Regions from separate parts of the Shewanella sp. 0m-6 genome, predicted to be linked through region 1. Evidence: predicted binding sites of a transcription regulator. Region 1 holds the regulator's gene; the other holds the start of a gene.
What was found. The regulator LexA, encoded in region 1, represses DNA repair genes until DNA is damaged. The targets are predictions, from matches to a motif close to TACTGTATNNNNATACAGTA.

Region 1 (15,126 bases):
TGCCATCGCGCCACCGGTTAAAAACATAATAAAACTGAACCAAAGATAGAGGGTGCCAATATCTTTATGGTTAGTGGTTAACAGCCAGCGCATAATACCTTTTGGCGCGCCATGGTGGTGGTCATCATGGCTCACGTCGTTAGCGGCTGGTGAGTCTTGTGTAATTGTGCTCATGTTAATCCCTTACTTTCCGTGACCATCAACATCAGAAGCCTGAACGGCATCACCAGAGTTATTACCCCAGGCATTGCGCTCATAAGTCACCACTGCAGCAAGCTGTTGTGGTGTAAGTAGCGCGCTAAATGACTGCATTGCCGTACCAGGTTTACCATTGATAACAATATCAAGGTGAGCGGCTACAGGGCCTTTGATGATTGGGCTACCCACTAATGATGGGAACGCTGGAGGTAGGCCTGTCCCCGCTGCTTGATGACAAGCCGCGCAGCTAGTCATATAGACTTTTTCCCCCATGGTCAGGAGTTCATTCATGGCTAGGTCACCTAATGGTGCCGTTGTTAGTTCTTTAGTTACCTCGTCATCAGCTTTGGTTTCTGAGGTTGTATCTTGATTAACCTCAGCTTGTGTTGCAGGTGAGGTCGCAGGTATTGCACTTGGAGTCGCTGGGGTTGTATCTACCGATGTTGCTGGCGTGGTCGTATCTGAGCTTACGTCGGCTGCTTGAACAGTGTCGCCTGAGTTATTGCCCCAGGCATTGCGCTCATAAGTCACTACGGCAGCAATTTCAGTTGCAGTTAACTGGCTAGAAAACGCCTGCATAGCAGTGCCCGATTTACCATTTAATACAATATCGATATGCAGCTGAGCAGGCCCTTTAATAAGCGGGCTGCCAATAAGAGAAGGGAATACGCCAGGTAGGCCAGCACCATTAGGCTGGTGGCAGGCAGCGCAGCGTGCAAGGTAGACTTGCTCGCCTTGCGCCATTAATTCTTCCATTGTTAGCGTTTGCGATAGGGCAGCCTTTGCTGCCACTTCGGCATTGCTGGCGGCTTGTTGTTGTGCAATCAGCCAAGCATCAAAATCTTCTTCTGATAAAGCTTCAACAACAATAGGCATAAAGCCATGGTCTTTACCGCAGAGCTCGGCACATTGGCCACGATAAGTGCCCGGTTTGTCGATGCGGGTCCAGGCTTCATTAATAAATCCTGGATTAGCATCTTTTTTAACGGCAAATGCGGGTACCCACCAGGAGTGAATAACATCATCTGAAGTCATTAAGAAACGTACTTTACGATTAATCGGTAGTACCAGTGGCTTATCTACCTCTAAAAGGTAGTTTTTACCTTTTGCTTCTTCGCCATCTATCTGCGCTCTGGGGGTAGAAAGCAGACTGAAAAATTCAACATCTTTGTTGAAATAGCTGTAATGCCATTTCCATTGTGAGCCGGTAATCTTGATGGTGAGGTCAGCATTACTTGGATCTTCCATAGCAATCAATGTCTTGGTTGCGGGAATAGCCATAAGTATAAGAATAATAAAAGGTACAACAGTCCAAAGGATCTCGACTTTAGTACTTTCATGAAAGTTGGCGGCGACTGCGCCTTTTGATTTGCGGTGGTTGATCATAGCGTAAATCATGATGCTAAAAACCACGATGCCAATAGCACAGCAGATGTAGAGAATAATCATATGGAGGTTGTAAACCCGCCCACTGATATCCGTAACACCCTCTGTCATATTAAGCGGCATTTCTGATGCAACAAGTACGGGCGAAAATAGCAACGCCAGCACACAATACAACAATTGCTTCACTAGACTTCTCCTCTGTCCACAAGACAAAGAAGAGTCACACAGTAAGTCTCTGCTCTATGTAAACTCTTCAGTTCCCAAAAAAGCAACGATGACTTCAAAGTGCGCGAGTGGCTTGCCTATCGAGTCGCAATTAATGGGATCGCGACACAGGCTATTGTATTCAGTGCTATTCACTGCTGGTGTAACCACGTTGGCACATACGGCTGAAATATATCAGGCCAATCTCAGTCTAAGCTTTAAATTCAGGACTAATCCCAGAGCAAAGACCGACAACTAAATCGCTCGGATATAACAAAATATCGTTGTTATGACTTCCTACACTACTTGGTGTTTAAATATTGATCAAGATCACTTTTTCAATTATTGATAATAAAAAAGCCCTCGAATGAGGGCTTTAGAAAATCGTTTGTACTAGAAGGCGCTTACTAAAACGCACCTCCTAGTCATCATGTATTAGAAAGCGAGGAGATGTTCTGCTTAATGAACAGCACCAAACAGGGAGGCTTGACCAAAAGCACTATCCTGCATATTGATTGAGCGACAAGATTGTTGCTTATTTGTGTTATCAATCGAATGTTCAATGACAATGCCGACAGCGCGAGCGCTTTTGGCAACGATTTGTAGGCGTCGATTGTCACGAGCATCTAAAGAGTTGGTCCAAGTAATCACCGCACTTGAGGTACCGCTTGTTAAGGCTTTTTCCATTGCCCAAAGTGTTTCCACTTCATCTTTAGCATGAACCAGTAAAATGCGGTCCATTCTTACACCTGCAGCTGCTAGCATCTGCTTGTAGCCAATATTCGGCGGGCTAATCAGTACAATCCAGCGACCCTGTTGGCTCAATTGTGAAAGCTGAGCACTGATCTGGTTCAGCTCATCACGCCCTTGAGTTTGGGTCACCATAGTCGTGATGTCATTACTCGTGCTGCTCACCATATTGGTCGATGGCATATCCTGCCACAGTCCAGGGTGACGAGGACTCGTTCCCATTAGTTTGTTCATTGCCAGTCTCCATTACGGATCACACCAACGGCTAAACCTTCAATACTTAAGCTTTGGTTTGCTAGATCCACTTCAATTGGTGAATACTCTTCGTTCTCAGCATGTAAGAAAACTTTGTTACCCTTTTTCTCAAAACGCTTAACGGTAACATCATCTTCAACGCGTGCTACAACCACTTGGCCGTTACGTGCTTGCTGTATTTTGTGTACAGCCAGTAGATCACCTTCTAGTATGCCAATATTCTTCATACTGTCACCACGGACTCTGAGTAAGAAGTCTGCTGATGGCTTGAACATGGCAGGATCGACTTTATAGTGTTGCTCGACATGCTCTTGCGCAAGAATCGGTTCACCTGCAGCAACTTGGCCGATAAGGGGTAAACCTAAATCTGCATCTTCAGTGTCTTCTTGGGTTAACTTAATACCGCGAGACGTGCCCGGCATAATTTCAATGCAGCCTTTTTTAGCTAAGGCTTTTAAATGTTCTTCAGCAGCATTGGCTGACTTAAAACCTAAACGTCTAGCGATCTCGGCACGGGTAGGTGGCATGCCAGTATCAGCAATATTACGTTTAATTAGCTCTAAAATTTCAGCTTGGCGCGGTGTAAGTGGTCTCATGGTTAACCCTGTCTTTCTATACAGTAACTGTTAGTATATACAGTATTTTTTTGAGTGCAAGTAATAACCAGTTATATTGTTTTTTGTGGGATCCAGTTTCAAATGAAATAAATCCAGCGATGTGAAACTCGTTATTGGACAGCGTCTGAAATTAACTAATATTTTGCTGGACATCAGCACTTATAAATTTAGATAAGGCCTCCGGATGAGAATTCGATGGGAAGGGGATTTTTGAGTGAATATATAAATTAGTCTTAGCTCATTTATGCCCATTACGTGCAACCAGCTAGGAAGGAATCCTTCCTCGTTGCCTAAACTGTTCATGCCCCTTTATTAGCTACAGGCAATAAGCAGGAAAGAACAGTGAAGAGTCTGTTGGCCTACTTTTACGAATCGATAAGCAATAATCACGAATTACTTTCGATTCAACATCAATACTCACTTTGCTCATTTCTGTGCGCGTTTATCCAGTAATACTTTTGTAGAGTGCAGATAAATCAATAGCTTTTCTTCAACAAAAATTAAATAGTAGGTTTATTAAATATGCATGCGCTTTTTGCCAAATATACGCGCATGCACACTATACAAATGTTGAACTAAGCCGCTGCGCGGGGCCTAAAAAATATTCAATCGAGTGTATAACCTACATTGGATCAGTTAGACTTAAAGAAATGCGAAGGAGCACAACAATGACAACGGAATTTCAATGAAAAACTTACCTTCTACTAGATATCAATTGATAAAACCTGCTCTACAGCCCAGAGCCAGCATCAAAAAAAGCAAATCCCTATAGCATAAAGCATACCAATTAATCTGGATTCAGCATCGACTAAGTCCAACAAGCGATTTGTGCCTTGCAAACAGCGCAACGCACAAATACTAAGACGTTATAAGCACAAGGAAGTTTTCAGATGATCCGCAACTTTCTAGAGACAGAGAAACAAATTCAGCATTCAGCACATGATGGAAAAGGTGCTGTAGAGTTGTATGAAATTTGGGGTAAATCAGATTTTATCAGCGGATGTGATTTTATTGATAGGCAAATTATACCGCCAAATTCTACTGTTGGTTATCACAAACACGGTAACAATGAAGAGATGTATATCATTCTTGAAGGTAGCGGAACAATGACTATTGCAGATCAAGAATATAGAGTTAAAAAAGGAGACATGATTAAAAACCCTCCTTTTGGTGAGCATGGATTGGTTAATGATTCAAACGAAAACATAGAGTTGTTAATCATACAGATGAGTATTGAGTAGTGTGCTTATAACAAGCAGCTAAATCCAGACTCACCAAGGCTGTCATGCCATTTGCTGAACAAATCGCCCGCCAGCACATGGTTCACTTATTAGCAGGGCGTTATGCAGTCGTGAACCGTTTCGAGTATAGGAAAATATAATGAGTGATAGTTGGGATGATTACGCAGATGGCTGGGATTCAAATTCAGATGTAATCGAGTATTCTAATAAGGCCTTTGATTCGCTGTGTAAATTCATAAGTTTAGATGGTTTAAATGTTTTAGACTTTGGGTGTGGAACTGGCCAACTAACTGAAAAAATAGCTCATGTTGCATCTTCAGTTGTTGCAATTGATTCCTCACCAAAGATGATTAAAGTTTTAAAGAATAAAAATATTCATAATGTAAACTCACTATCATGCGAAATTTCAAGAAACTCGATCAATAACAATCCTATTTTTGAGTCAGGTTTTGATTTAATTGTTGCGTCATCCGTTTGTGCTTTTGTGCCAGATTACGAGAAAACGTTATCTGATCTTAAGCTTCTTCTAAAAGAAGGCGGTACTTTTATCCAATGGGATTGGAAGCGAAGCAATGGAGAAGATGATTTCGGCTTTACCAATGAAATAATTACTGATGCATATTCAAAGGTAGGCCTTTCTGTTGTTCGTGCTTCAGAGGCGTTTTCTCTAACAAGTGAAAAAGGCACTATGAAAGTTATAATGGGAATAGCAAAAAATGCATAATCGGGTAGCCGGGGGTATCTAGCCTCCAGCACCCATACCACCCTGTATGCGGATCCGCACTACCTCTAAATGAGGCCTGTAATTCGCTGAAATTGAGAGTTTCATTTTGGCTGGATTTCTGGTGGTAAATTTCACATTATCCCGGATCAAGCCGATATACCTATCTGGATTTCGCCCCTTAACTTATTGATTTCATATTAGGGGGAATTTCACTTGAAACTGGATCCCACATTTTTGTGGGATCCAGTTTCAAATGAAATAAATCCAGCGATGTGAAACTCGTTATTGGGTAGCGCCTGAAGGTATCTCTTTATCTCAAGCGTTCATTAGCTGACTTTGTTGCCTACTCATTTAGTATCTCGGGTGCGTTTGTTCCATAGACAAATAAGTCCGCGCAATTGAGCCTCTTGCGCCCGCTGTTGGTTCAACTTTATTTCCTTGCACTTTTACCTGACAGCTACCAAAGCTCGAACGAGAAGAAGGGAGTGGTAAGCAACAAGGCATTTGCTCTACTTTATACTTGCTGAAGACCTTGGTATGTACAAAAAGGCTAGGTGTAGTTTGCCGAACACATACCTTAAAAACAGAGCCCAATCAAAGGTTGGGCTCTGTTTCGAGATCTAAGGTGCCAGCTGATTAACCTTATTAACTGCTAAGATTAACCGCCGCAGCCATCAGAACTTCTGGAGTTGATATAGCGAACATCTTTCGCTCTGTCATAATTGGCAGGATCGAGCGTGTCATGCTTTTTGATGAATTGATAAAGCATATCTGCATCAATAAAGCCGGTATCTCTCGCCTTTTCCTTTAACTTGGGATACTTATTACCGCCCGCAGCGTTATAGCTAGGGAGGGTAAATCGATATTTATCTGTTAGCTTGAAGGGCTTATCACCAACAGTTCTGATATCGACATCTTTAGCTTTACAGTCAACGGTCATCTTGATACCGCTAAAATGGGCAAAGCCTCCAGAGCCTCGAGTCTTAAGCGCAACCCTAGACAAATACTTCTTTAGTTCGGCTCCATTCATCTCGGTTACAGTCACGCTGTTGGAAAAAGGCTGCACCTTAAGCACATCACGATAGCGAATGGGCCCTTTCTTTATGGTGGCTCGAATACCACCTGAGTTTATGATCCCAAAATCTGCGGGGATAGGAAGCTGAGTTTGAGCGTGCGCAATCATCACCCCCAGAGGCGTAGCTTGGTAACGAACAATCTTACGCTTACCAATGAAGTCCGCCTTTGCAACACCAATCTGTTCTCTCAACTTCAGCTGCCCCTTACGCTGATAGGGCCGAAGCAGTTCGAGGGTTTCCTTATCCTTAGGCGTTAGCATATGAGGCGGATAGTAGGAACCAAACTTGGTTTCTGTATTCACTGGTACTAACTCGTAGTTTGCCAAGTGTAGCTTACCACCATAGTATTCAAAATCGGCGCGACCAACGAACTTTCCCCACTCGTAGGCTTGCATGATCCAAGTGCCATTTTGACGATCAGGCCTACAAGGCTCATCTCGACCATAATCTTCTACGTACTCACCAGTGTCCCCTTCCATACACACAGGCAACTGTGAATGTCCGCCAATGATTGCTTGGATCTGGCCAGGCTTTAGGCTTTTGGCAAGAGCAACATCACCGGGCGCGTTACTTCCATGTTTACCATTTTCATAGTGACCCATATGGGTGAGACCAAAAACAAGATCCGGTTGATGCTTCTGCTCAAGCTCTGCCAAAATATTTTTTGCCTCAGCTTGTGCTGAAGTGAATTTTAGATCTTCAACGAATTCTGGATTACCTATCTCAGCGGTATGCTCGGTAGTCAGGCCGACTACGGCTAGCTTCAAGCCTTGAACCTCGAATAGCTTGTAGGGTTCGAAGTAGCGTTGCCATTCACCATCGACTTGGCGATAGATGTTGGCCGATAACCACGGGAACTTTGACCAGCCTCTCTGCTTATCCATCACCGTCGATGGATTATCAAACTCATGGTTACCCACGGCCATGGCGTCATATCCAAGGTGGTTCATGCCGATAAAATCTGGCTCGGCGTCTTGAAGATCAGACTCAGGTACGCCAGTGTTAATATCGCCACCTGAGAGCAGTAACGTTTCCCCACCTTGCTCGGTGACCTCTTTACGAATTTGGTCGAGAATGGTTTTTCGCGCGGCCATACCATACTCACCTCTAGAGCCTTGCCAAAAACGGCCGTGGTGATCATTGGTATGGAGCAAGGTGAAGCGCTTACAGTCATCACCAGCGGCTTGACAGGCGATAGATGCTGTCGTCTTAGGCGCCTCTTCCACCTTTTCCTTACCACAGCCGCTCAATGTTAACGTTAGAGCGATAGCTGAGCCGGTAAGAAGTAGGCTAGAAGGACGGAGTGAAGTATTCATAATAATCCTTCAATATTATTCAGATAAGCGTTGTCATTTGCCCTAATAGCTGATTTCTCATTCTGAGAGCAACGCGCACAAGGCGAGATGTAGACAACGTCTGTACAGTTAAAAAAAGCAGCACCCAGAGCGATCCCGGTGCTGCTTTTTATAGGCTTAACTGATGATTAGCCTTGGCGGCGACGCCACCACATTAGCGGTAGCAGCAAAGTAATAAAACCACCTAAACTACCCGCCCCATCAGGCTTAGTCCAACCAGGTTCTTCGGTGTTTTTCACCTCAATGCTAACAGACTTAACGAAGCTTTCTTCGTCAACCGTTGCCGTAAGCTCGAACACAAGCACTTGATCAATATCGACGCTAGGTGAAGTCACATCAAGTGTCAGACCTGAAGCGGTAAACACTGCCGTGTTTCCAGATACCTGCTTCCAGCTATAGCTAGTCCCTTCTGGAGCATCTGTAACCGTCGCTGTGATGGAAGTTTTATCACCTTCAGTCAGCTGCGTGTTGCCTGCAAACGTTACATCTAAAGTTAGAGGCACGTTAGTCACGATCAGGCTAACAGCTTTGGTTGTTTCCAACGTGCCGTCGCTGATGGTCACCGTAAAGTTCAAAGTCTCGTCGGCTTTAATCATTGGCGCAGTCAGAGACAATATAGCCATGTCGCCAACAACCATCTTCTCTTCATCAACAATCTGCTCCCACTTGTAAGTAAGAGTAACACCTTCGCCAGCGTTGATTGCAGAGGCATCTATGGTGTATGCAGACCCTTCAGTGACACTCTCAGGAGTAACAATATCACCTTCGACTACCAAACCTGGGTTTGGATCGTCACCACAGGTTGCACCATACACTTGCTGCACTAACTCAGGGCGGTCAATGAAGGGGTTACGGTTGCCCTGGTATTTGTATACCTGGTTGTTACGGTTCTGCTCGTAGGTATCAACAGCATCTAACTTGTTCCATGCATACAGAGTACAAAGCGTGCCGATGAGCGGTTCGCTATCCTCGGCAGTAGTCGTTAGCCGATCGACTACGACTAGATCAGGCATATTCGTTGTAGCGGTATCAGTACCCTGATATCGAGTATCCATATACATGATCATACGAGCGACATCGCCTTTCACCTCATCACGAGGTTCCCAGCAGTCGGTAGCTTTGTCGAGGTAGTTACCAGTACCCATACCGTTGAACATCACCTCTTCACCAGTATCCATACACGCACCAAAGTCATTGTTGCTTCGTGCTGTGTTGATGCCAGGATCTGAAGGACGCAGGTGATGAGCATCGGTGTAGCCCCACTGCGAGTCGCTAGGGAAACCATGGCTCTTGGCCCAAACGTGCTCACGATTCCACTTGCCCGCACCGCTACCACTAGTCTGGTTGTCGTACTTAGAAATAGAAGCACCGGTGTAGATTTCAATAACATTTTTATCGTTATCAGGATCTTGGTCAGCGTGGGTTAGTGTGCTCCAAACCTGCTTATAGGTCAGATACTTGTGATCTTTGGCTATAATGATCGACAGCGCATTCTTAAGCTCATCTGCATGGGCAAAATCACCACTTAATACATCTGAGTAATAGATCTCACCATTGAACGTAGTAGGGTCGGCAACCGGAGTTAGCGTCTCGCAGTTGGTGCAAGGGCCTGTTTCTGGCTCTGGTTCTGGAGGCGTTACTGAACCGTCACAGGCACTCTCACCAGCACAACCAAGGCCGTCAGAGGTATCGACATCGAATACAGCCCACTGATTGTTAGCACTAGGGAAGTCAGCTTCGGCAACAGTATCTCCTGCAGTGACACTGGCTTTACGACGCAGCGTCTTATTCGCAGTGGAGAAATTTGCGTCGTTTGGATCAGTCCAAGCAGAGCCAGGGTCTTCACCGAGCTTACCGAAGCGATCGATAACCACATCATCTTTGGTCAATACTAGGGCATCGTCACCGTTGAAGTAGGTCACGGTAGAAGCGTTGCCTATTTTAAACTCATCGGCGGAACCAGCGTTGTGGAACACAAGGCTCTTGCCCGGATCCAGAGTGCCAGTTAAGGTCTCTGTATTACCAGGCTCTGTCTTACCATTGCCAAATAGAGTCAACTTGTAAACATTGGCATCCAAATCGATGGCTGTGCCACCTACGTTGGAGATTTCAATAGCTTTGTTGTTGCTGCTGCCTTCGATGTATTCGGTAAGCAACAGTAAGCCTGGAGTGGCTTCAGAGCTACAAGCGCTTTCACCGGTGCAGCCCAGACCATCAGAAGTGTCAGTATCAAACACTGCCCACTGGTCACCACTTGGGAAGGCCGCGGCAGCATCGGTATCACCTGTGGTAACACTGGCTTTGCGACGCAGAGTCTTATTAGCACTGGAGAAATCGGCGTTATTTGGATCAGTCCAAGCAGAGCCAGGATCTTCGCCCAACTTGCCAAAGCGATCGATCACTGCATCATCCTTGGTCAACACAACGGCATCATCGCCATTAAACCAGGTAATCTCTGATGCTGTGCCGACCTTAAAGTCATCAGCAGCACTAGAGTTGTGGTAAACAATGCTTTTACCCGCATCCAATGTGCCACTCAGCGTTTCAGTCTTTCCAACTGTAGTTTTGCCGTTGAAGTAAAGGTTTAGCTTGTAAGTGTTGGCATCCAGATCGATGCTGCTACTACCTACATTGGAGATCTCCAGCGCTTTGTTATTGCTGCTACCCTCAACGTACTCAGTAATAACCAAATTTGCATTGGCGGCTGTGGACAGGGTGCCCAAAACCATAGCAGTGGCCGCAGCAACTGCATTCATTTTAATTCTCATAATCGTATCTCTTTTTGAATCCTTGATGGGAAGCGCACTGCCCGAAAGCAGGCGCTTCATTGTCGAGAGCAACGCTTATTTGCGAAGACGACGGCGCATAGCTGCCAGCCCGAATAGGGATAACAAGCTGATGAAACCAGTGCTACCAGCACTACCGTCACCACCAGTGTTATCGCTTTCTTCTTCTACAATGTCAGCAATCAAGGAGTCGCGGTTAGATACCTTCGCTAGGAAAGATTGCTCAGACCCAGCTACAAGTTTTCCGTCACGCTGTAGGCTTACGGAAACGTTGTAGATAGCAGATGGCGCACCAAAGACCTCGAAATTTACCAAAGCTGTTGTGTCATTAGAAAGCACCACATTAGGCAGAACCATTTGGCTCAAATCTAAACGCTGTTCATCATCATCAGGACTCATACTGACGGTTGCGACATCGCCAACTTGAGTCGAAATACCCGCAGGGATCTGGTAAGGAACCTTGATTAGCTTTCTTAGTTTTGGCAGGTTCAGAGGTACGTTAGGATCCGTATCACCAGGCTTATAGCTAAGGGTAATCAGTGCAGGATCGTGATCCGACGCGCGATAGATGTCCTCTTTGTAGAACTTATGCGTTCCAGTACCGTCGATGGTACCTTTAAAGCGGTTTTGGTAGTCATACAGACCGGTCTCTGCAGCATTAACATGCCAGTCAGTGGCATCAATCACGCGGTCTTTCAGAGACGGTGAGATCAAGATGTGATCAAGCGAGCCTATTTCGTCACTGAAAGAGTAACTCCAAGGCGTCTCTCCTTTCTCCTTGAGCTTTTCACCGACGATATCTATGTAGCCATAAGTTTTAGTGATGGTGACTGGTGAGCCATCTTCGTTAAACTGAGGCTTAGGTCCAAGGAAAGTGTGGCTAGCGGTAACGATCGTCTTGTTGCGTGGGTTCTCGGTAAGAACTAATACAGGATCTTCTTTACCGTAGGCGTTCAAATCACCAAGGATGATCTTATCGCCAAGAACGTCTTCCATCTCTTCACCTAGGTGCACGGCACCGGCTACGCGGAACTCTGCACAAGACCCTTGGTAGTCCAGATCTGGGGCTGTACGGTTGTTCCAGGTTGTAGCATTACCAAACTCAACACCTTGCCATTCTTCCCAACAAGTAGAGCCTTTTGACTTAAGGTGATTTACAGCTAGCGTTAAGCGCTTGCCTGTTTGGTTAACAATAAAGGTTACAACCAGGGCGTCACGGTGGTAGTTCTGACCGTTCTCTAGAATTTCCTTATTCTGATCTTTGATCACCTCACCTAAGTCGTTCACTATGGTAGGCGCTTTCTGTTGAGGCATTGGGATAACGCGAGTGCGCTCAATGCTCATCTTGCTTGGGCGATATATGATACCTGTAGCAATGGCGTCAGAACCAATGGCGTCAAGGTTATCCAGCATTTGATTGCCATTGTTGTCAAAACCAACAAATACATAACGGTTTTCGGTGGAGTTAGGACCATTGTAATCCTGGGGTCTCTCATCCACATATTGGATATTGACCTGGTTCACAATCTCAGCAATGGCACTCGCATCGCCAAAACCGTTGTTTTCAATCTCCATCAGGGCCATTACATCGGCATCCTGAGCACGAATAATTTCTACCAGCTTGGTTCGCTGGTTAATGTATTCATCGTAGCTATCTGCGCCTCGGCTCTGACCAAAGTTGTTGTTGTCGCCACCGAAAGGAGAGTTAAAAAAGTTAAACAGGTTCTGACTAGAAATACGGATAGCAAAATCATCGTCTGCCACAGTGTCTTGCAGATCAGGTGTCTCTGTACGTGGTAAGTTGTGAATAAAGTTATCACTAGTCAACTGGTTGGTTATAGTCAGGCTGTAGTCCTGATCATACTTATCAGTCCCTGGGATCAACTCAGTTTCGTATTGGCTGATCACACCCTGCGCGTTAACGAGACTATCGTCGATACGGATGTAGTTGGTGTGTGGGTCACTGTTAAAACCAGCGTAATAAGGCAACTCGGTGCCATTGGACTTAGTGGCACTTTCAATAACTAAACGATAGTCATTGTTTTGCTCATAAGCTGCTTTAGATTCAGGGCTTCCTGCAACATACAAGTGGTTGGGCTGCAAGTTAGGACGCTTATAAGCTGCCACTATGTTGTTGCGACCGTTAGGAGACGACAGGTAGTTGTAGCTAAAGCTGCGAGTGATACGCATATCCTCTTTGGCTTCATCGCTAGGAGTACTAGGGTCCAGATCTGTAGGCAGATTGACCAGCATACCTTCGTAACGCTCCAACGTCTTATCGAAAGAGCCGTTATCAGAGCTAATTACCTGAATATCGGTAGGCTCAGTTAGGATGTCAGTATCAGTAACGTTCCAGCTAAATGCCGTATCAGCTGACATTTGAGTCTGGCCTTGGTACTCCGCCACTTTACTGCCGATACAAATGGTTTGACCCACTTTGAGATCACCGGCAGCACTAGAGCTAACGAAGATACCATCGGAAGTCTCAGGGTTGTTGTCAGAGGCAAGATTGCGAAGATAGAAACCCTCATTAGGGATAGACACCTTAGCTGAGATGATGCCCTCTACGGCAACTTTTTCAGCTGATTCGGTTTCACCATCAGCAATCAGAGGCGAGGTAAAACCTGTGCCCTGAACTTCACTAGGAGACTTAATTTCATTCATATCCGTTGGACAAGTGAAGATATCCATGATGTCATCAGCATCCGCTGCTGGCAGCTCGGATTTACCTAAATCGTCAGTCCTCATCGGCAAAATGTTTTGCCATTGAGTCGCGTCGAAGGTACCAGATTGAGTGGGATTGTTACCATCAGCATCTTTTTTACGACGCAGAGTTGTGTTCGGAGCCCACTTGCTCGTGTCGTTTTCAGCTCCGACACGATCGATAACAATATCGCCATTTTTTAGGAAAAAACCGTCATCACTGGTCATGAACAGGTTGTTGTACTTATTACTGGCATCATATGTGGAGATAACAACGCTGCCACCTTGAGTCGCAATGGCATTACGAAACTCTTCGGAAGCTCGACTGTTGACAAGCACTAGAGAGGCACCAGGAGCAAGCGTCTGACCTGTCAATAGCGGCTTAGCATCAGCGTTAAGTAACTCGTTGTCGTACTTGCCGCTAGAACGTTGGTATGCAGTAATGTCAGCGGTAAAGGTAAAGGCATCAGAGCCTGTATTAGTGATCTCAACCGAGCCCACATTGGCATCGGAACTTTGGGTCATTTCGGTGATCAGCAGGTCTTCAACGCCAGCGAAGGCGCCCATGCTGATGGTGCTGGCAATGGCCAGCGATAGGAAACTTTTCTTCATAGTAGACTCTATACAATTGGATTCGATACGGACTAAAAGTACATACGCGCGTAGGCGTAGGCTGCTTCAGGGGCTTCGCCAACTCGGCCTTCTACAGACAGCACGATGTCGCGGGCAGGGCGATAGTTGAAACCTAAGCTGGCCCACTGACGCTCTTTTCCGTACTCAGGTGGCAGCTCAGAGTAGTCGTAGTTAGGACTGATCAGATCCCAGCCTTCGTATTCTTCGTGATTTACGGAGCCGATGAATTCCCAATGTTCATTCAGGTCATACTTGGCACTTACCGTTGCCCCCTTGTTGCGGAAGGTCTGATAATCTAGGTGTACGTCACCACTCTTACGTGTAGATAAGTCTTCATCTTCTAGAAAGCCATTGAAACCAATAGAGAACTCTGGCATTAGTTTAAGGCGAACACCCAAACCTATCTGTTGCTGCTCACCATATTTACTGACGCCATTGGAGCCGCCGCGCGTTTCTAAGCCAACCACGACAGATAGCAGATCTGACATCCAGCCTGCATATCCGTTAATGATGTCACCTTGTAGGGCACCACTTTTGTGTTCACCGTCATATGAGTAGGAAGCACCGACAATAAGATGTTCGAACTTGGCTTGGTACTTAACGGTATTCTCTTGGTCACCGGCTTCACCGGTTTCAATGGACTTGTTAAAGGTGAAATCACCGAAGTGGTCGTAATCGTCGAATGCAGTATCGGTCAAGCCGAGCTCGATCCACTGCTGTTCGGTTAATAGGTAGCCTACGTACAACTTGTCGATGGCCAACTCGAACTCACCGTCGCCGCCAAGCCAGTTACGGCGTTGGTAGTCCAGTTCAAGACGATAAGTGAATTGTTCACGTTGACCCGCTACGCCCAAAGTTGCGAAGCTATCATCTACATAGCCCTTGGTATCGTAGAACTCATCGTGGTTATAATCTGCATGAGTATCAAAATGCCCACCTACGCCCACTTCGCCATATAAGCGAACGTGGTCACCTTGACTGTCACCATCTAACATTACAGCGTTCACTGAACCAGCACTAAACATAGTGACGATAGCGATTGCAATTGTTGATTTATTTAACATTGCTGTTACTTCCGATTAGTAATTTGTCAGCCTTTGATTGAAGGCCAAGCTCAAAATTAAAAATGTTTATTCGTAATATCTAAAACTGTTAACTGCTCAGGTAGGTGGAGAATTCGATGGCGAAACCGCCGACA
Region 2 (15,126 bases), on a different contig from region 1:
CCAGCACGGCGTGCAATGTCTGCAGCCTCGAGCTTAGTCGCCATGCCACCAGTGCCCAGCCCAGAAACAGCGCCACCAGCCAGCATGCGTAAACTATCATCAATATTTTGAACTTCAGTGATCAGCTTTGCATCCGGATTTTTACGCGGATCAGCATCAAACAAACCTTTTTGGTCGGTCAATAAGATCAATAGGTCCGCATCACATAACAGTGCGGCTCTGGCTGATAAATTATCATTGTCGCCCACTTTAATCTCGGCCGTTGCTACGGCGTCATTTTCGTTAATAATGGGAATAATGCCATTGTTAAGCAGTGCATTAAGAGAGTCTCTCGCGTTTAAGTAGCGCTCTCTGTCATGCAGGTCGGCGCGGGTCAGCAATAGCTGGCCGACATGCAAACCATAAATACTGAATAACTGAGACCAAGCAAGAATAAGTTGGCTTTGCCCTACCGCAGCGAGCAGCTGTTTACTGGCTATGGTATCGGGTAGTTTGGGGTAGCCTAAATGCTCTTTACCCGCAGCGATTGCTCCCGAGGTGCACAAAACGACTTCTACGCCAGCTTTCATCAAGCAAGCCATCTGTCGTGCTAATTCAACCATGTGTGCTTTATCTAACTTTAAGCTGCCAGATGTCAGTACACTTGTTCCCAATTTAACCACTACGCGGCGGTAACTAATCTCACTTAAGTTCATTATTTGCTAACAAAATTACATTGAATAAAACCTTATACCCAATCTAGGTTTGAATTGGTAGTAAGCACCAACAAAGAAACTGAAAAAAAAGGCTGAATTAGGGGTTTCTCGTAAAAATGGCAGGAAATTTAGCAGAATATTGAAATTTAACGCGAGATTTTTTAACAGTCAGAGCTAATACCCATAAACACAAAAGCCACAGCGAGTGCGGCTTTTGTGTGTGCAGCTTAAGTCAATTAAGCGCTAGCCATAAATAAACTTAGCAATAAATAGAGCTGCTAATATCACCACGCCAACGCTTAAGTCCTTATAACGTCCACTCATCAACTTAATGACCGCATATGAGATAAAGCCCATCGCAATGCCTGTAGCGATTGAAAATGTCAGCGGCATTAAAATACACACCACAACGACTGGCGCTGCCTCGGTAATATCTTCCCACTCAATATGAACCAGCCCAGACATCATTAAGATTGCCACATAAAATAGCGTTCCAGCAGTCGCATACGCAGGCACCATAGCAGCCAAAGGAGAGATAAACAGCGAGCCGAGAAATAACAAGCCAACCACAATAGCCGTTAACCCTGTGCGCCCGCCCGCACTCACACCGGCGGTACTCTCAATATAACTGGTAGTGGTCGACGTACCGAGCATGGCACCGGCGATGGTGGCTGTGCTATCTGCAGTCAATGCACGATTAAGGCGTGGCAGGCGTCCTTTATCATCCAAGAAACCACCACGCTGAGCCACTGCAACTAAGGTGCCGGACGTATCGAACAGATCGACAAACAAAAAGGCAAACACCACCGACAACATACTGATCTCAAGCACACTCGATAGGTCCATCTTCATAAAAGTTGGTACTATTGAAGGTGGCATAGCAACCACGCCTTGATACTGCACATCACCCAATAATAGCCCTAATGCGGTAACGGCAAGAATACTAACAATAACTGCCGACTTCATACCTCGGTGCACCATGGCAATAATCAAGAAAAAACCCAGTACCGCCATAACGGCAGGAAATGCAGTCACATCTCCCATGGTGACTAAGGTTGCAGGACTCGCAACCACAATCCCCGCACTTTTCAGCCCGATAAGCGCTAAAAATAGGCCGATACCCGCTGCAATACCAAAACGCAAAGACATAGGGATGCTATTGACTATCCATTCACGGATCCGCACTAAAGACAGCACTAAGAAGCAGATCCCCGATAGGAAAACCGCACCCAGCGCGGTTTCCCACGAATAGCCCATCTCGCCAACAACCGTATAGGTAAAAAAAGCGTTTAATCCCATACCTGGTGCCAGCGCAATGGGATAGTTGGCAACGAAACCCATGATAAAGCAACCAATGGCGGCAGCTAAACAGGTCGCAACGAATACGGCGCCATGATCCATACCGGCATCAGCGAGCATCATAGGATTAACGAAAATAATGTAGGCCATGGTCAAAAATGTTGTTAGGCCCGCAACGACTTCTTGTTTTAACGAAGTTTGGTTTTGTTTTAATTTGAATATTTTCTCTAGCATGGAGCTGAGTCCCTTATTTTTTATTATATTGATTTGTAGGGTGTACTCATTGAGAGCACTTAAGTATGACTTTTCTTTTTATGAAACAATAATAGTTTTATTTACAGGGAGTCTAGGTTGATAAAGCACGCATATAGAGGTGTACAATAACTGTCCAACTTGTACATTTCGAAGCGATTATACGGAGGCTTTAGGCCAGAGGCTAGATATTTAAAACGCATGTTTATTTTTGAGTTTGGCAATTCGGGAGGCTACTCAGTTCAGTTTTAGCCTGCTTCAGTGATCTGATTGTTTTGTTGTTGATAACAATTGGCATGTCAGCGATTAACGTTAGACTTCGTCTAAAAATTAAAGCAATCAAACTTCGTTTGATAAAAGATCGTGAACTTCCAAATCACTGAAGGATTTCAAGTTAGATTGCGTCGAACAACTAAAGTCGCGGCGCTTCGCCCGCACCCGAGAGATTGTATAGCATAGCCATAATGTTATTTTTAGGCCAAGCATGACAATCAGCTAAAGTGGTTCCAATGGCCTGCGGCCAGCGCATATGCAGACACTGCCGTGACACGCAGCAAGTCCATCCCTGGAAGCTCGGCCATGACGTCTATGTCATGGACGGTCACGGCCGTATCTACACCGAGTTAGAAAAGCACAAGCTTTGACATTGGAAGTTAAGGTTGTCCTATCTTTTATGGGAATCACTCTTAAATGCTTTTTATACCAACTTTAGCTCAAATGACTCGACGGTTTTCTCAATTTCTACAGGGTTGGTAGTAGAAGCTTTATACTCTGGGTCTTCTAAATGAGATTGATTTAATATTCTGGTAATCTCTATTGAGAAAGTTTCTAAGTTAGTAGCATTTTCTAATAGCCCAAAGTCAAAGCCGGACTCCACTAACTTTTTATAAATACCAGCTAGTATCATTGAAATTGACACTTGGAACTTATTACCACGCTTTGAAGAAATACCATATATCTCTCTAGAAAAAGGGTATGGCGTTATGTTGGCTAGCGTGGATACAAATGCATTAAATCCATCGAGTAAACGCTCTGTTTTCTCAAAGTTTTGATCGCACGTATCATTTTCTGACTAGTAGTTTAATTCAAGCCACCCATGTTAAATCAACAAGATAGCCCCAACTTGCCAGATTGAGATTCCAAGCCACATAAAACTATCAAGTCATATTTCCAGATTGGCGATTAAAGATAAGACAGTATCAATTAGCGATGCTTTTGCTGAAAAGTAATGGATTTTAAACAAAGAGAGTTAGCTCATAGAATGATTCTATAAACTAAATAAGAAGATTGTGTGAATGCTTAACCTGCCTGGAGGAACTCGCAGCTGCGCGCGAAATGTCGTCGTCGCTTTTCTAGGTGTTCACAGTAGTCAGTTAACTCCTGTAACGAACCAACCGGCCCATGGAACAACTTACCAAAATCTGTAGCAAGCTTGACCCAGTTCTCACTAGCAATATTGAGTGTATTCAGAATCTTTTCTGCATTAGCAGAAATGGCTCCTCGCTTGTCATCCCTAATGATTCGACCCGTTTCATCAACAAGCGTTAGGTAATCTTCAAACGAGAAGTTAATGCCTTTCGGTTGATACTTTTTTTCATTACCAAGAAAGGGCAGTAACTTGGCAGGCTGCTTGCCCTTTAATGCAGCCTTCACTCTTAGTTGCAAGCTGGTATAGTCTGATTGTTCAGGTGTTTTAACCACCTTGGCGCGTATAGGATTAAGCTCAACATAGGCCATACAGGCAAGTACTGCGGCTTCATCAAGTAATGCTTGTGACTTAAAGCGTCCTTCCCAAAAATGCCCAGTACAGTTGTCTTCATAATTTGCTTGCCTTGCTATCGGTTCATTAAGGCAACGCATAAACCAACTGATATCACTTAAGCGTGAACGATAAGTCGCAATGAGTTTTTTTAATACTGCGACCATGCATGCTTCAATCACATCACCTTTAACAAACTTTTGAGTTAAGTCTGTACCGTTAAACAGCTTATGCCATTGTTCAACAACATCCCTATCCGTCCAGGTATTCACCGTTTCTAAGTCAATATAGAGTACGACATGTAGGTGGTTACTCATCACTGCATAGGCTGCGACATCAATCGCAAACACCTCTGTTAACTTCAGAATTTGCGACTCTACCCAACCACGGCGATGGTCATAGTTCTTGCCTGTGTATTTATCATCACCACACAAATAGGCGCGTCGAACTACACGGCTACAACAGTGATAATACGGCGTATCTTCAAGGCTAATTAAGGTACTTCTTGCCCGCGGCATACCAACCTCCTACTTCAGCATTCACTAAAGTTTAGTCAGAGGAAGTAGAACTTGCCATTTATATTGGGTGTCAAAGCTTGAATCATTACTCGACTTTTTTGCGGCCAAACTAAACACCACTGCAGTGTTGGCAATGCTTATAAAATGAGAGTTCTAAATCCAAAGCAGAAAAACAGCTCAAAGAGCTGGCAAAACATGTTTCAACTATCTCTAACAAAGCGCTATAAGGAAATCGGCATAATGTTGCTGGCGTTAATTCATTGCAATATCGGTATTGACGCCCACCAGCCTTTAGCATCCATTAAAATTTAGGCAAAAAAAACCAGCTCAAAGAGCTGGTAAGACATGTTTCAAGTGTTCCATAAGGAAATCGGTTAGCGCGCCAGCGTTAATCAATGGCATATCAACTGTGTCAATATACAACTTGAGGTCTAAACACACCCAAAGGGTGTTATAAGGTTGATGGATGATGGATGATGGAACTACTTTTAAGGAGGGTTAGCCCTTAAAAGTCATGGCGTATAAACCGCCACGCAAAACATTTGAATTAAACCAAGTGTTTTGCCAGTAAATCGTAGTTTGCCCTGTATAAGGCATAGTCAGTACTCCTAACAAAGTTGTTAATATCATCTCAAATTAAATTAGCCAATGGGGTTGAGCCAAACTAATTTAATGAGTCAACTTGTCGCTCGATTCCTTGGAGAATGATCCGTCCTGGATAGACTTACAAACTGGAAAGCTCTGCTTAACCAGTGAGAGCAATTATAAGCCCGCGTAATTTTATTACAAGTATTTATTGTAAATAATGCTCAAAAACTGTCACAGCGGTAATTTTACGACACAGTGTAGTGACACATATCACAAAACACCCGTGTATAATGTGAAGCTTCACAACCCGCTATCTTTCGCGATCAAAAATACTACAACTATCGAACAAGATTTAAGCGCTTAGCAGGTAAAAGTGCAAGTTTAAGCTAAAAAAAAGCCCGCTCAATGAGCGGGCAAGACATTTCAAGTGTTCCTAGTGGAAATTGGTTAGCGCGCTAGCGATAATCAATGGCAAACAGCGGAAGTATACTAACTCGGGCTATCTGCGACTTGGTCTATAAGTATCTAAAAGATACAATAAAGGTTGATGGAAACTGATGCGACTTTATATAAGGAGGGTTAGCCCTTAAAAGTCATGGCGTATAAACCGCCACGCATACTCTCAGTGTTTAACCAAAAGCTTTGCGAATAAATAGTGTTACTAAAATACATAATTAATACTCCAAACAAAGTTGAATTCCTAATGCTCTACTTTCGTAAAAGCCGTTCGCTGGCTTGTAGAGTCAACTTGTCGCTCGATTCCTTGGAGAATTATCCATCCTGGATAGACTAAGTGTCGTTAAGCACCATTGCTTATCCGACGAAAGCAATTATAGGTATTTGTAGTTTTATTACAAGCTTTTTTATTAAATAAGCGTAAAAAAGCCACTTTACGTTATTTTATTACAAAACCTAACTGTAACTCTGCTCTATTTGAGTCATTTTGTACCTTTATCTACAGCTATCGCAGAGGCTGAACGAAAAGATCTGAAATTAAGGGAGCTAAATCGAGCGGGGCTAAATAGAGGTAGCTCAATTTGTGCTTATTTCAGGCCTAAAATAAAAAAGCTGGCACTTGAGCGCCAGCTTTAAGCAAACTATCAAGCGCAGTTAAGCGCTAGACAGTTAGAGGTTGTTGCTTGAGAGCAATCTTGCTCGGTTTAACTTTCCGTTATGTATTTAAACAATCCAACTAATGGTGTGGCGGTTGGTGATCCATATTGTGGATGACCTTCCGTTGCACTACCGGCAATATCTAAATGTGTGTAAGCAATCGGCAGAGCCGCATTTAAACCATGACCACTCAATCCAGAAGCTTCAATCAAAAATGCTGCTGGATACTGATGGCCACGCGCGGTGACAGAAGATGGCGCGTTGTTAGACGACAACATGTCTGCGGCTGCCGACGGGTCGACAATTTTACTAAAGTCATCACGGCGTAACTGAGATACCTCGATAGGCTCCCCCCAAAGTGCGGCCTGTTGCTGCATAACAGATGCGACATTAGCCTGCTTGGCAACACTGTTTTCCACCGCTGCGGTATATCCGCCGAAACAGCGAACCACATGGCCGGTCAATGTGGCCACTGAAAACATTTGTGGCTTGACGGCATTCACGGCTTTTAAACGTAAATGTGATAATAGATCGGCTAACACCAAACGCCCTTCTGCGTCGGTATTACCAATACGCACCCGCTTGCCTGCGTGGCTGGTGATAATTTCATCGGTAACAAACGCCTCACTACCTATGCTATTTCTAACGAGCCCCAGCTCAGCAACGATGCGTATACCTTTAGGTTTTAGCATACCAATAGTTTTCATTAGTCCAGCTACTGCTGCCGCACCACCTTTATCGCGACTCATGCCAGCCATACCACCAGCAATTTTTAAGTCTGCTCCACCAGTATCATAAACCACACCTTTTCCAGCGAAGAAATAGCTACGCTCAATTGGGCCTTCACCAACATATTCAAGCTTAACTACGCGAGGCTGATGCCTTAGTACGGCAAACGAAGAGCGACCAACGGCACTTAATAGCGGGTAGTCTCGCTCAAGAATATCTCGGTCTTCAACCACGCTGATTGCCAGCCCAAGATCGTTTAACGCATCTAGACAATAATCCGCAAAGGCTGGCGCTGACATACGCTCAGGCTCTGTACCACATAAGTCACGAGCCAGGCTACGACCAGCCTCAATCGCCGTTAACATTTCACCTGTGTGTTCGCTGCCTAATAAGCCAATTGCCTCTAACGGCTCATCGGCTCCACCGGCTTCTCTAAGCTCTAGTGCTTGCCAAAGTTCCTGCCCACAAGCGAGCGCTGCAACCTGCTCGGCATGTTGATAACGATGCTCAGCTAAGCCATTAACGAGTAACAGCGGTCGTCTTGCCCCCGCCTCTTTAGCAAGCTTGATCCCTTGCCTTGCTGCATCAGCAAACACCCGCACATCTTGATAGTCATCATCAGCCTTTGTAACCGGTGCAACAATAAGACGTCCACCCGCCATGCCTGGCGCAAAAAGCAGAGTGGCTGATTTGCCAACTCGCTTATCCACCTTCTGGCCATGATTAGCCAGCAAGGATATCTCTTCAAATTGTATCGAGTCCAAGTCCGGTGTAACCACCACCAGCGCATCCCAACCATGACCTTCAAAAATAGCATCTTGTTCAACTACATCAATAAACTTAACTGACCCCATAACCCTTCCTTATTATATTTTATATTGCCATTTTGCCTCATAACCCATTTGGCAAAACGACTCATTTGCTCAGGCATTATTCCTCTATTGTGCTTAGATTACCAACGACTTTAATGTGCATGAAAATGATTATGGAAACTTTGCCTGCCACGTAAGATTTAAAGCCATTGCAAACGACTCCGCGGCGCCCAAAGACTATGCTAGACTGTGTGCATTTTCCGCCACACCCGCACCAGCGCGCTATCGATTTAAATAAAATCGACGACTTAATAGCACTTGGGTGATTTTATTAGAACAGGGGATTTTTAAGTGACCACTTTAAACCAATTACAACCACAAGCACTTTGGCAATGGTTCGAGCAGATCTGTGCTATTCCACACCCATCTAAACATGAACAAGCATTGAGTGCGCATATTCAAGCTTGGGCTAAAGATAAGCAGCTGAGCGTTGTCGAAGATAAAGTTGGCAACCTGATCATCAAAAAGCCCGCAACCGCCGGCATGGAAAACCGCAAAATCGTAGTGTTACAAGCCCATATTGATATGGTGCCACAAAAGAACGCAGACAAAGTTCACGACTTTGAAACAGATCCTATTGAAGCGTATGTTGATGGTGACTGGGTCAAAGCAAATGGTACAACTTTAGGTGCTGATAACGGTATTGGTATGGCATCTGCTCTGGCTATTTTAGGCGCCGATGACATTGTTCACGGCCCACTAGAAGTACTGCTGACAATTGATGAAGAAGCAGGCATGACTGGGGCGTTTGGTCTAGAAGCTGGCATGTTAGATGCTGAAATCTTGATCAACACCGACTCAGAGCAAGAAGGTGAGATTTACATGGGCTGCGCTGGCGGTGTTGACGCACAGTTATCAGTACCTATGGTTTGGCAATCGCCAGAACCGACCAATGCCAGCTATAAGTTGTCAATCTCGGGCCTAAAAGGGGGCCACTCAGGGGTTAACATCCATTTAGGTCGTGGTAATGCTAACAAGCTTTTAGCCCGCTTCCTGTTTGACCATGGCGATGAACTGGCTATTGAGTTAACTCAGTTTACTGGCGGCTCACTGCGCAATGCCATTCCACGTGAAGCAGACGTTAATTTTATGCTTCCTCCTGAAAACTTGGCTTTACTGCAAGAGCGTGTTTCAGCGTTTCAAGCCTTAGTTCGTCAAGAGTTAGCCATCGCCGATCCAGGTACGATTCTAACGCTAGAAGAGATCCCAGCAGAAAAACAGGTCATGAGTGAAGAGTCACAACAGATCTTAATTGACGTGCTTAATGCTTGCCCTAATGGCGTCATTCGCATGAGTGACGAAGTAGAAGGTGTTACAGAGACATCACTTAACGTGGGTGTGATCAGTACCGATGACAATAGCGTGCAAATCTTATGCTTAATTCGCTCTCTTATTGATTCAGGTCGCGAAGAAGTTGAAGGCGTATTGAGCTCACTGGCTAACCTTGCTGGAGCGAATGTTGAATTTAGTGGTGCATACCCAGGCTGGAAGCCAGACAATAGCTCACCAGTTATGGCAAGCGTACGCGAAACCTACGAGGCAATTTATAACAAAGAGCCGACGATTATGGTGATCCATGCAGGTCTTGAATGTGGTCTATTTAAGAAGCCTTACCCTGAAATGGATATGGTTTCTATTGGCCCAACCATTCGCTACCCACACAGCCCTGATGAAAAAGTTAACATTACTACTGTTGGCCAATACTGGAAGCTATTGTTAGCGGTACTGGAGCGTACACTAGTTAAAGGCTAATCAATAAAACAGCTTTATAAGAATAAGGCCACTTAGTCATAAGTGGCCTTTACTATCTATAGCAGAGGATAAGGTATCAATTGGCGCTTTAGTCCTAAGTAATTGTTACCCACACAGCCCTGATGAAAAAATTAACATTACCGTTAACATCACAACTGTTGGCCAATATTGGCAGCTATTATTAGCCTTTAACGTCGAAGTAAAACTAAAATATGAGCTATTTCTGACGGTGTGCTTAAAAACCTAAATCCATCTGCGAGCTATCTATATCATCATGCTCAGAAGCGACACTATTCGAGGCGAGACCGACCGATACACCCAATAAGCGAATACCTCGCTCATTTTGCCTTTCCATCGCTTGCTCCAGTAGCTGATAAAACAGATTCACCGAGATCTCATCGCTGCGATGCTCAATCGTGGTCTGCTTAAAATCTTCAAATTTTAGCTTAACCACTTGCTTGTTGATCACTCTATCCTTAGCGCTACGGCTCACCCGCCCTGCGAGCTCTTGAATAAGTTGTGGCATCACCGCACGGCATTGCTCAAGGGTATGGATATCTTTAGCCAGTGTAGTTTCAACGCCGACTGATTTTCTCTCACGATTGGGCGAAATCGCTCGCTTGTCTATCCCTTTAGCGCGCTCAATCAGCACTGCTCCAAATTTACCAAACCCTTCTATTAGCTTAGCTTCAGGATAAAGCTGAATGTCGCTGCAGGTATGCAGCCCCAGATCGGCTAACTTTTTAGCGGTCACCTTGCCAACACCGGGAATTTTTATCAGTGGTAAGGTTTTTATAAACTCATCAATCATGTCTGGGCGGATCACATATTGTCCATTCGGTTTATTTAAATCGGATGCTATCTTGGCAAGAAACTTAACTGGCGCGATGCCTGCCGAAGCAGTTAAACCGGTCTCGGCTAAAATATCGGCTCGAATAGCCTCGGCCATCAAGGTCGCAGAGCCTTTACAATGGGGACTCTCTGTCACATCAAGATAAGCCTCATCAAGGGATAAAGGCTCTATCAAGTCAGTATATCGTTCAAATACAGCCCTAATCTGGCTAGAAACCTCTTTATATACCTGCATACGCCCAGGGACTAATATCAAGTCAGGACAAAGCTTTAGCGCTGAGCCTGACGCCATGGCTGAACGAACCCCAAATTCTCGAGCTTCGTAATTACAGGTACTGATCACGCCACGGCGATCACTGCGTCCTCCCACAGCAATAGGTTTGCCTCTTAACTCAGGAAAGTCACGCATCTCCACCGCTGCATAGAAGCAGTCCATGTCGACGTGAATAATTTTTTGCAAGCCAATATCCTCCGTACAGAATATTACTGTATATAAAAACAGTATTCAATAAAAAGCATACCTTTAGCCTGTTTTAAGCTAACCATTCGCCCTTGTTGATCAGGGCGATCGATTAATCCTAGGCAATAAAAAGGGAAGCCGTTTGGCTTCCCATTTCAACACTCAGTCACATGTAAACTCAGTCAGATTTCAAAATGCTGTCATTTTAAGTCTAGATCTTAAACTGCTTAATGTTGTCACCGAGGGATCGACTCACCTGTGCAAATTCGTCAAAGTTATTTGATAGTGCCTCACTCGCTGCTAACGACTCATCCGATAACGCGCGAACATTTTCAACATTACAAGCAACCTCTTCGGCCACAATCGCTTGCTGACCTACAGCGGTGGAGATCTCTATGGTTTGCTGCTGAATCGCTTCGATGGCACTCGTGATGCTATCCAGTGCCACTTCAACTTTAGCGGTAAGATCTTGCCCCATATTGGCTTGCTCAACCCCTGACTCCATCACTTGCTCAGCCTCATTGGCATTTTGTTGTAGTGTCTGGATGATCTCTTGAATGTTTGCGGTCGAGTCTTGCGTACGAGATGCTAAGGTTCTTACCTCATCCGCCACAACGGCAAAGCCTCGGCCTTGTTCACCCGCTCTCGCCGCTTCAATCGCTGCGTTAAGTGCTAACAGGTTTGTTTGCTCTGCGATACCACGAATAACATTAAGTACCTCGCCAATCTGCTCAGAACGGGTTCTAAGTTGCTTAACGACCTTTGCCGCATCAATCACCTGTTTAGATAACGCCTGCATGCCTTGAGTCGCTTGAGCGACAATCTCACTGCCTTCACTCGACTGAATCTGCGCCTTATCAGCAAATTCACTGGCTCTTTGGGCACTTGCGGCCATCTCTTGGCTAGTGTGTGCCATTTCGGTTGCGGCCGTGGCCACAGAAGCTATCTCTTGTTTTTGCTGACTCACCGACTGCAATGCTTGACGACTCACAGCAGACGCATCATTCACACCTTGCTCTACTTGCAGCGTTAGCTCACGAGTCTCCTGCAGCATGCCCTGCACCTTCGCCGCAAAACGGTTAAATGCATCACCGAGCTTACCCAGCTCATCTTCTCTATTCATGTCGATGCGCTTAGCAAGATCGCTATCTCCCTCGGCAATGTCTTCCATCGCTAACAATAAATTATTTACCTGCTTTCTAAAGGGTAATAACGTGGCCCAAACTGTCATCCCAACTAATGCCATAATCAAAAATGACAATAATATCGAGCTGACAATCGCATCGGTAACAGGTGCTTCTATAACTGCGGTTGGCAGCATGAAGGCTAGGTGCCATTTTTGCTCAGGATAACTCCCGCCGACCTCTATAAAGCTGACCCGCTGAGCCTCGCCGTTAAATATAACCTCGCCAAATCCCGACGCCTGTGTCTGCATCTGTTGACTCAACTTGGCAAAGCCTTGGGTATCATTAAACTGGCTATCGACTAAAGCAGCGTTAGAGCCTGGGGGGAAACCCTCAGAAAAGCCTGGGAAGTAGACCAACTTGCCTGCATTGGTCATTAAGAAAGCTTGGCCCGCATCCTGATACTTAATCGGTGCTAACAACTCACTGCCGATGGTATCGATGAGAATATCCATACCACCAATACCAATAAAGCGGCCAGACTCATCTTTAACAACGGTTTTTATGGTCGCCGATATAGAACCATCATTAGCATCTACGGCTGGATCGCCGACGAACATGCCGTTTTTATCTATGGCTTCTTGCCACCAAGGGCGCTTATTGGTGAAGTACTCACTATCGTTGTAGCGCCCATTAAGATCAAAGTACTCAAAGGTATTGGCTGAGCCAAAGAACACTGACTTAATATCGCTATCCTGAATTGAAAAATACTTAAAATAATCGATGATAGATTGATAATCTTGATCAGCTGAAACATCACTTAAGCGGCTGTTATATTGGCTAAACCAATCTACAACTGTTGGGTTAGCAAACACCGCGTGAATAAGTTGACCTTTGGCCGCAAAGTAACTGCGTACTTCGTTAGACTTTAATTGGACTAGGCTGGTTAAGTCATTATCGATTTGTTGACGTGTGCTGGCGCTTTCATTTTTGACCAGTAAAAGCGCAACGACGGTAAATAACACTGCAAGTGCACCCACTATCGTAACCACCAGCTGTAGACTCAATGAACGTTTAAACCACTGCATCGACTCCCCTCTTTGTTATATTTTATGAGTAGATTTTGTTATCAGGCAGTCATAAATCTAACAGAAAAAGATGTAGATTAAAGGGGGAAATAAGCACTGAAGCGTATCGACAGGCTATCGAAGAAAGTGGCATAAGTTAACTAGGTAACGATATAAAGCTAAAGCCTTTCATTTACGCAAGATATTAGGTGAGATCGACTACATAGAAAGGCAAAAGGCAAAATAAATCGCTAGCCAATTTTAGCGTAACTTAAATAAGCCTGTGAGCATCGTTATCTCGTCGCTAGATAGAATATTTTGCACACTATAAACGCTCGACTTTTTACTTGAAGCTTTTGAGTTGAGCTCATTGTCATTTTGCTGTTTTTCAAATATCTCAATGCATTTAACGAGATACTCAACCTGGATAAGACTTTGCGCATCGAGGTCAAACCGAGGTGATTTTGCAGAAATAAACATAAGTTCGCCCCTTAATCATTCACTAACATGGCTATACAACAGTGATACAGAGAGTGGCTTGATCCTTGTCTGTCGTTATATGAAAATTAAAACGACGAATGCAACTAGCATAGACTGCACTAGCTGAATATGGGCTGTACAAACGTCCCTGTACAAAAATCATCCGAAACAATATGTAATCCTAGTCTATAAATAAAAGTTTGCACAAAAAAAGAGACGTATATAAACGTCTCTTTTTTTGTGCAAACTCGAAGGGTTACATTTTACTTTGCAGGTAATTTTGTAAGCCCACTTTATCAATTAATCCTAGCTGTTTTTCAAGCCAATACATATGGTCTGCCTCTGTTTCTTCAAGCAGCACCTCTAAGATTTCACGACTCTCATAATCACTTTTTAGCTCACATAAAGCAATTGCACTGCGTAAGTTATCGGCAACTTGATATTCATAGGCTAAGTCATTCTTGAGCATCTCTTGAGTGTCTTTACCAATATTGAGTGCTTCACGGCTAGCAACGTCAGGCGTGCCTTCTAGAAACAGTATTCTTTGCACCAACTTTTTAGCATGCTCACGTTCATCGTCTGACTCATGGGAGATCCGCTCGTGTAACTCGTTTAGCCCCCAGTCTTCATACATTAAACCATGTACAAAATACTGATCCATTGCAGATAGCTCGCCGGTGAGCAATTTATTGAGTGTGTCGATGACTTCTTGGTTACCTTTCATAATGCTCTCCAGTTAGCCCATCTTAGACTGCAAGTAATTTTGAATACCGGTTAATGAAATAAGCTCTAATTGAGCCTCTAGCCAATCTAAATGCTCTTCCTCGTCTTCCAATAGATCTTCTAGGATATCGCGACTAACGTAATCAGCCATTGATTCACACAGTGCAATCGCTTCACGAAGAACCACTAACTCTTCTTCAAGCATCACTTTGTCACACTCAAGTATTTCCTGGCTGTGCTCACCGATACGGATCTTGTCTAACTGTTGTAGATTAGGCAGCCCTTCCAGAAACAACACCCGCTCAATCAGTTTATCGGCATGCTTCATATCTTGAATCGATTTCTTATAGGCTTTTTCATCGAGCTCACCTAAGCCCCAATTCTTATACATACGCGCATGAAGAAAGTATTGATTGATAGCTGTAAGCTCGCTGGTCAGTACTTTGTTTAACTGACTAATGACCTTAGGTTGTCCTTTCATCTATTCATCCTTAGTTAAATTGATCTATATCAATCTTTATAAGCTAGAACAAAAAACAACCAAGTTCAAATAAACATTATATTTCAACAATTTATTAAGAAAAACAATTCTCATTAGCACTACAATTCTTAACAAGTGGGTAGCGCGATTAAATCGCTAATTTCTACTGTGAAACGAGGGGCTTAGTCGGGAGAGAAATAAAAAAACTCAAATACAATGTAAGATACATAACTCATAAGCTGCCATGCGGGATGTAACAGAGGAAAGCTTTAGATAAAAAAGATATAAAAAAGGCCCCTACCAAGGAGCCTTAATCACCGAACCATCAACAGAACTAGATAATACGGTTCTGCTCTAACTTT

Region 2: a site for LexA is predicted at 10,914-10,933, ahead of dinB (DNA polymerase IV). Genes of this name have one in related genera too.

What each region holds. Positions count from the first base shown of each region.
Region 1 covers NZ_JBRIMD010000001.1:172,613-187,738, forward strand. Annotated here, with positions in the region: gene ctaD (cytochrome c oxidase subunit I) at 1-174, opposite strand, end outside; gene coxB (cytochrome c oxidase subunit II) at 184-1,770, opposite strand; gene ACVBJC_RS00775 (cell division inhibitor SulA) at 2,248-2,772, opposite strand; gene lexA (transcriptional repressor LexA) at 2,769-3,389, opposite strand; gene ACVBJC_RS00785 (cupin domain-containing protein) at 4,301-4,651, shown strand; gene ACVBJC_RS00790 (class I SAM-dependent DNA methyltransferase) at 4,791-5,375, shown strand; gene ushA (bifunctional UDP-sugar hydrolase/5'-nucleotidase UshA) at 6,034-7,767, opposite strand; gene ACVBJC_RS00800 (endonuclease) at 7,935-10,574, opposite strand; gene ACVBJC_RS00805 (ExeM/NucH family extracellular endonuclease) at 10,650-13,907, opposite strand; gene ACVBJC_RS00810 (porin) at 13,940-14,992, opposite strand.
Region 2 covers NZ_JBRIMD010000006.1:163,077-178,202, forward strand. Annotated here, with positions in the region: gene proB (glutamate 5-kinase) at 1-695, opposite strand, end outside; gene ACVBJC_RS06910 (NCS2 family permease) at 939-2,228, opposite strand; gene ACVBJC_RS06915 (hypothetical protein) at 2,944-3,165, opposite strand; gene ACVBJC_RS06920 (transposase) at 3,546-4,523, opposite strand; gene ACVBJC_RS06925 (M17 family metallopeptidase) at 6,272-7,807, opposite strand; gene ACVBJC_RS06930 (aminoacyl-histidine dipeptidase) at 8,117-9,577, shown strand; partial or broken gene ACVBJC_RS06935 (hypothetical protein) at 9,645-9,824, shown strand; gene dinB (DNA polymerase IV) at 9,813-10,889, opposite strand; gene ACVBJC_RS06945 (methyl-accepting chemotaxis protein) at 11,101-13,101, opposite strand; gene ACVBJC_RS06950 (hypothetical protein) at 13,342-13,560, opposite strand; gene bfr (bacterioferritin) at 13,817-14,284, opposite strand; gene bfr (bacterioferritin) at 14,297-14,764, opposite strand; gene nqrM ((Na+)-NQR maturation NqrM) at 15,099-15,126, opposite strand, start outside.